2 regions of the Streptomyces sp. NPDC090127 genome follow, and region 2 is predicted to be linked to the other one. Evidence: riboswitches for the same ligand, from Rfam matches in the RefSeq annotation. Region 2 holds a riboswitch; the other holds the start of a gene.

Region 1 (3,399 bases), on a different contig from region 2:
GCCCGGCAAAGGGCGCAGAAGGTACACATCGTTCGCACACTTTGGCTGCTTCTTGTCGCATGCGGACGCATTCTCATATGCGCCTGGCACGGAGCGGCGAGTGAGGCCGGGGGGACTTCCCCAACTCTACCCCGCTCAACCATGCAGAATTGCCCCCTCCGCTTTCCTCGCGGGAGGGGGCAATTCGGTTACTCCGGGTAATTCGGTTACTCCGCGTCAAGCGAGCGCGCGGGCGGGCGCTCGGCCGCGGCCGTCCGCACTCGGCAGCGCTCGACCGCTCTCCGCTGAGAGCGGTCGAGCGCTCTCCGCGGAGCGCTCGGCAGGTGCTCAGCAGCCGCCGGCGACCGCGGGGATGATCGAGACGCCCGCGCCGTCCGGCGTCGCCGTCTCCAGGCCCTGCTCGAACCGGACGTCGTCGTCGTTGACGTAGACGTTCACGAAGCGGCGCAGCTTGCCCTGGTCGTCCAGGACGCGGGCGGCGATGCCGGCGTGGTTCTTCTCCAGGTCGGCGATGACCTCGGAGAGGGTCGCGCCCTCCGCCGGAACCTCGGCCTGGCCGCGCGTGTAGGTGCGGAGGATGGTGGGGATGCGGACCTTGACGCTCATGTGGTGCTGCCTTCCGTGACGAGGTGGGTCAGTGGGCCAGGCCGGCGTCGCGGAACGCGTCCAGGCTCGGGCGGATGGTGGCGGTCGCCTGCGAGGTGTCGGCCACCGCGTCCAGGGTCTTGAGGCCGTCGCCCGTGTTGAGCACGACCGTGGTGAGGGACGGGTCGATGAGGCCGGCCTCGACCAGCTTCTTCGTCACGCCGACCGTCACGCCGCCCGCCGTCTCGGCGAAGATGCCCTCGGTCCGGGCCAGGACCTTGATCGCCTCGACGACCTGCTCGTCGTTCACGTCCTCCACCGCGCCGCCCGTGCGGCGCGCGATGTCCAGGACGTACGGGCCGTCGGCCGGGTTGCCGATGGCGAGCGACTTGGCGATGGTGTTCGGCTTCTGGGGCCGTACGACGTCGTGACCGGCCTTGAAGGCCGCCGACACCGGCGAGCAGCCCTCGGCCTGGGCGCCGAAGATCTTGTACGGCTTGTCCTCGACGAGGCCCAGCTTGATGAGCTCCTGAAGGCCCTTGTCGATCTTGGTGAGCTGCGATCCGGAGGCGATCGGGATCACCAGCTGGTCGGGCAGGACCCAGCCGAGCTGCTCGCAGATCTCGTACGCGAGCGTCTTGGAACCCTCGCCGTAGTACGGCCGCAGGTTGACGTTGACGAAGCCCCAGCCCTCGCCCAGCGGGTCGCCGATGAGCTCGGAGCAGAAGCGGTTGACGTCGTCGTAGTTGCCCTCGATGCCGACGAGCTCGCCGCCGTAGACGGCGGCCATGACGACCTTGCCCTGCTCCAGGTCGTGCGGGATGAACACGCAGGAGCGGAAGCCGGCCCGGGCGGCCGCGGCGCCGACGGCGCCGGCCAGGTTGCCGGTGGAGGAGCAGGAGAGCGTGGTGAAGCCGAAGGCGCGGGCGGCTTCCAGGGCCTGGGCGACGACGCGGTCCTTGAAGGAGTGCGTCGGGTTGCCGGAGTCGTCCTTGACGAAGAGCTTGCCGGGCTCGACGCCCAGCTCGCGGGCGAGGTTGTCGGCCTGGACGAGCTTGGTCCAGCCCGGGTTCAGGTTCGGCTTCTCGGCGACGTCGGCGGGGACGGGCAGCAGCGGGGCGTAGCGCCAGATGTTGGCGGGGCCGGCCTCGATCTGCTTGCGCAGCGCCTCGGGGTCACCGGTGGGCAGGTCGTACGCGACTTCGAGGGGGCCGAAACACAGCTCACAGGCGAAGATCGGACCGAGTGCGAAGACTTCACCGCATTCCCGGCAGGAAAGGCCGGAAGCGGGACCGAGGTCGACGGTCTGGGTGGCTTCGGTGGTGGAAACAGTCTGTACAGCCATGGAGGCGAGGCCCTTTCTCCTCATCTTTCCCATGACGAACGTCGCCATGAGACGGATTTGGCACCTTCCCTAGCCGGGAGCCTCGCTGACGCGCGTGGCGCGGACGAGACCGACTGGAGGGTTGCCGGGGCTTCAACGGGCCGTTTCCCTCTGCCCCTCTGGATGAGCGGTATTCGATTGTGGAACGCGGACGGCACCCCGACATGCATCGGGCGTTCGCGTTGTTCAAGACTGTAACCGAAGGCATGGACGGTTGAGATGGTCGTCCGAACCGCGAGATGGAGATCACGTTGCTGGAAGAAGTGGAGCGCTGGCTCGGACGGCGGTCGTGGTCCGTGGCAGACCGTCCGCTCGACCGGATCCTGGCGGCGAAGCACGGGACGTCGGTCAGCGTCGTGCTGCCCGCGCTGAACGAGGAGGCGACGGTCGGCGAGATCGTCCGCGTGATCCGGCGCGAGCTGATGACCGAGGCCGTCCCGCTGGTCGACGACCTGGTGGTGATCGACTCCGGTTCCACCGATCGTACGGCGGAGGTGGCGGCGGCGGCCGGGGCGCGGGTGGTGGCGCGGGACGCGATCCTGCCCCGGATACCGGCCGTGCCCGGCAAGGGCGAGGTGCTGTGGCGGTCACTGATGGTGACCGAGGGGGACGTCGTGTGCTTCGTCGACGCGGACCTGCGGGACTTCTCCGCGGACTTCGTCTCGGGGATCGTCGGCCCGCTGCTCACGGACCCGGGCGTGGACCTGGTCAAGGCGATGTACGACCGCCCGTTGGGCGACACCCCTGGCCAGGGCGGTCGGGTGACGGAGCTGGTGGCGCGGCCGCTGCTGAATCTGCACTGGCCGCAGCTGGCCGGCTTCGTGCAGCCGCTGGGCGGCGAGTACGCGGCGCGGCGCTCGCTGCTCGAACGGCTGCCGTTCCCGGTCGGTTACGGAGTGGAGCTGGGCCTCCTCGTGGACGCGCTGCACACGGTCGGCCTGGACGCCCTCGCGCAGGTGGACGTCGGAGTGCGCAAGCACCGGCACCAGGACGGGCAGGCGCTCGGCCGGATGGCGGCGGCGATCTACCGGACGGCGCAGCTGCGGCTCTCGCGGGGGCATCTGGTGCGGCCCCGGCTCACCCAGTTCGAGCGGAGCGAGGCGGGCTTCACGCCGCGGACGTTCGCGGTAGACACGGAGGAGCGGCCGCCGATGGTCGAGATCGCGGAGTACACGCACCGCCGCGTGGCGTAACGACGAATGATTGTACTTTTTGCATAGATTCCCTTTTTATGCCGTTCACCAATCGAATGATCATGTCGCTGGCGGCGCTCGGCCTTGCCGTCGGCTCGCTCGGCTCCCTCGGCTCGCTCTCCGCCGCCGCTGCCGGGCCGGCCGCGGCGGACGTGGTGGAGCCCTTCGGCGCGCGCTACGACGCGTCGCTGTACGGCGACTTCACGACCGTCGGCAACACGGTCATGGGCTGCCCGA
Region 2 (3,399 bases):
GATCCCCGGGGTCGAGGCGACGGACACGCACGTGGCGTTCCGTACGTACTCGCAGCACGACCTGGAAGCGGCCTTCGCGATCGGCCTGGAGTCCTGACGAAGGGGGCCCCGACGGGAGGCCCCCTTCACCCGTACGAGTGGGTACTCAGCCGCGGTCCGGCACGCAGCGGCCGTCCTCGGTGCGGTACTTCCACTGGGCTCCGTCCCGCACGAGCTCCTTCACGGCCCGCACGAAGCGCTCCACGTGCTCGTCCGGTGTACCGGCGCCGAAGCTGACCCGGATCGCGTTGAGGGACTTCTCGCCGGGCGCGGCCTCGGGCGCGCCGCACTCGCCCTGGGTCTGCGGGTCGCTGCCGAGCAGGGTGCGGACCAGCGGGTGGGCGCAGAAGAGGCCGTCACGGACGCCGATGCCGTACTCGGCGGAGAGCGCGGCGGCGAAGTGCGAGCTGTTCCAGCCCTCGACGACGAAGGAGATGACTCCGACGCGGGGCGCGTCGTCGCCGAAGAGCGAGAGCACCCTGACCTCGGGCACCTCCGCCAGGCCCTCCCGCACGGTCGCGATCAGCCGCTGCTCGCGGGCGACGAACTGGTCGAACCCGGCCTCGGTGAGCGCCTTGCAGGCGGAGGCGATGGAGTAGACACCGATCACGTTCGGCGAACCGGCCTCGTGGCGGGCGGCCGTGGTGTGCCACTCGACGTCCACACCGCCGTCGGCGCGGCGGGCGACCTTCTTGGACGCGCCGCCACCGGCGAGGTACGGCTCGGCGTCCTGGAGCCAGTCGGCGCGGCCCGCGAGGACGCCCGAGCCGAACGGGGCGTACAGCTTGTGCCCGGAGAACGCGACCCAGTCCACGTCCAACTCCTTTACGGAGACGGGGTGGTGCGGCGCGAGCTGGGCGGCGTCGAGGACGATCCGGGCGCCGTGGGCGTGCGCCGCCGCGGCCAGCTCCTTGACCGGCCACAGCTCCCCGGTGACGTTCGACGCGCCGGTCACGCAGACGAGGGCGGGGCGGTTGGGGTGCCCCTTCGAGCGAAGCCGAGAGCTCGCCGAAGGGTCGCGGTCGGCGAGGGCGCGCTCCAGGGTGGCGACGGCCTCGGCGGGCGTACGGGGGGCGTTGAGGTAGGTGACGCGGGCGTCCTGCCACGGCAGAAGGGAGGCGTGGTGCTCGGTCTCGAAGACGAAGACCTCGCAATCGGCGGGCAGTGCGGCGGCGAGCAGGTTGAGCGAGTCGGTGGTGGAGCGGGTGAAGACGACCTGGTCGCCCTCGCGACAGTCGAGGAACTCGGCGACGGTGACGCGGCTGTTCTCGAACAGGTCGGTGGAGAGCTGCGAGAGGTACCCGGCGCCCCGGTGGACGCTGCCGTAGTACGGGGCGTACGCGGCGACGTCGTCCCACACCCGCTGCAGGGCCGGCGCGCTGGCGGCGTAGTCGAGCGCGGCGTAGCTGACCTCGCCCCCGGTCACGAGCGGCACGGTGACGTCCCGCCCGAGAACCGGGAGCGGAGCGCAGAGGGACTGGTCGGCGGCGACAGCGGTGACAGACATGACGAACTCCCGTACAAGGCAGGCGAATTCGGCGCCTCGACGCCACCGGCGCACGGATGCGTCGGTGCGGAGGCACACGAGAAAAAGGGGAAGGGTACGAAGAAGGGGCTTCGAAGCCCTAACGCATTCGCTTGCTCACGAGACTGCTCCCTTGAGGACCAGGACCCCAGGGCCGCACACATGTGACGCGTGCAGGGGTCCGCGCTTGCCGCGGACCTTGCTGTCCACGGCCTGGTCTTCACCCGGGGCACCCCGCCACGGACGGAGGGTTGCCGGACAGCAAGCCGGGGCTTCGTAGCTGTCACTCATGACCTGGTTCAGAACGTATGCCAGCTGATCGTCGGCGCGCAACCCCGTTCCGCATGCCGGAACGGGGTCGCACGTCACGGTTACGCGTTGCTGGCGGCGACCCAGCGCTCCAGGGCCCGCCGCGCGGACCCGGAGTCGATGGACTCCGCCGCCTTCGCGATGCCCTCGCGCAACTGCTCCACCAGGGTGGTCTCCCCCGGGTGCAGCGCCACGAGCGCCGCGGCGGAGTTCAGCAGGACCGCGTCCCGTACGGGACCGGTCTCGCCCGCGAGCAGCCGGCGCGCCACGTCCGCGTTGTACGAGGCGTCGGCGCCGCGCAGCGCCTCCACCGGGACGATGTCGATGCCGACGTCCCTCGGGTCGAAGGTCTCCTCACGGACCTGCCCGCCCCGCACCACCCAGACGCGCGAGGTGGCCGTGGTCGTCAGCTCGTCCAGGCCGTCGTCGCCGCGGAAGACGAGCGCGGAGGAGCCGCGCTCGGCGAGCACGCCCGCGACGATCGGGGCCATCCGGGCGTCCGCGACACCGGTCGCCTGGGCCCTGACCCGGGCCGGGTTGGTGAGCGGTCCGAGGAAGTTGAAGACCGTGCGGATGCCCAGTTCCTTGCGGGCCATCGCCACATGGCGCAGCGCCGGGTGGAACTTCACGGCGAAGCAGAAGGTGATCCCGGCCTCGTGGGCGACCTCGGTGACCCGCTGCGGGGTCAGCTCCAGGTTGACGCCCAGCTTCTCCAGGACGTCCGAGGCGCCGGAGGCGGAGGACGCGGCCCGGTTGCCGTGCTTGACGACCTTGGCGCCCGTGCCGGCGACCACGATCGCCGACATGGTGGAGATGTTGACGGTCTTGGCGCCGTCTCCGCCGGTCCCCACGATGTCGACGGTGGCGCCGGGCACCTCGATCGTGTTGGCGTGCTCGTACATGGTGCGGACGAGACCGGTGATCTCCTCGACCGTCTCGCCCTTGGCGCGCAGCGCCACGACGAACCCGGCGATCTGGGCGTCGGTGGCCTCGCCCCGCAGGATCCGGTCCATCGCCCAGGCGGTGTCCTCCGCGCTCTGGTCGCGGCCGGTCAGCAGGCCGTCCAGGACGACGGGCCAGGAGCGGCCCGCCGACAGAGGTCCTCCAGCGGGGGTCGCAGCGCTCATGGCAGCTCCTGGTCATCACGTGACGGATACGGGACCCACCCTATCGAGCCCCGGGGACGGCAAAGGGCCCCGTCCATCGAATGGACGGGGCCCTCGCCGTGGCGACCTGGGTCAGGTGATCAGTGGTGGCCGTGGCCGCTGGTGATCTCCTTGTACTCCTCGGCGGTCGGCTTGGCGATCTGGTTGTCCTCGCCGTAGTAGCTCTTGTTGAGCCTGACGCGGAGCTTCTCCAGAGCGCCGACCTTGCGCTCCACACCGTTCTCGTCGACCAGCGGGCCGAGCTCGGCCGGCTTGTTCTGCTCGTGCGCCGTGAGCTTGTACAGCTCACCCTGGCTGAGCGGCTGGTGGATCTCGACGAACTCACCGTGCGGCAGGCGCTTGATGATGCCGGACTCGCGC

Evidence for each region. Region 2 has a riboswitch for S-adenosylmethionine ahead of ACIPPS_RS17465 (aminotransferase class V-fold PLP-dependent enzyme). Riboswitches for the same ligand answer to the same signal wherever they lie in the genome.
Region 1: another riboswitch for S-adenosylmethionine. It lies ahead of thrC (threonine synthase); the one in region 2 lies ahead of ACIPPS_RS17465 (aminotransferase class V-fold PLP-dependent enzyme).

Annotation. Positions count from the first base shown of each region.
Region 1 covers NZ_JBIVDE010000008.1:260,312-263,710, forward strand. The annotation lists gene ACIPPS_RS27880 (MoaD/ThiS family protein) at 328-606, opposite strand; gene thrC (threonine synthase) at 635-1,930, opposite strand; SAM riboswitch class I at 1,948-2,099, opposite strand; gene ACIPPS_RS27890 (glucosyl-3-phosphoglycerate synthase) at 2,221-3,162, shown strand; gene ACIPPS_RS27895 (hypothetical protein) at 3,201-3,399, shown strand, end outside.
Region 2 covers NZ_JBIVDE010000004.1:412,805-416,203, forward strand. The annotation lists gene ACIPPS_RS17460 (Lrp/AsnC family transcriptional regulator) at 1-97, shown strand, start outside; gene ACIPPS_RS17465 (aminotransferase class V-fold PLP-dependent enzyme) at 146-1,546, opposite strand; SAM riboswitch class IV at 1,743-1,859, opposite strand; gene trpD (anthranilate phosphoribosyltransferase) at 1,936-3,000, opposite strand; gene ACIPPS_RS17475 (cytochrome bc complex cytochrome b subunit) at 3,120-3,399, opposite strand, start outside.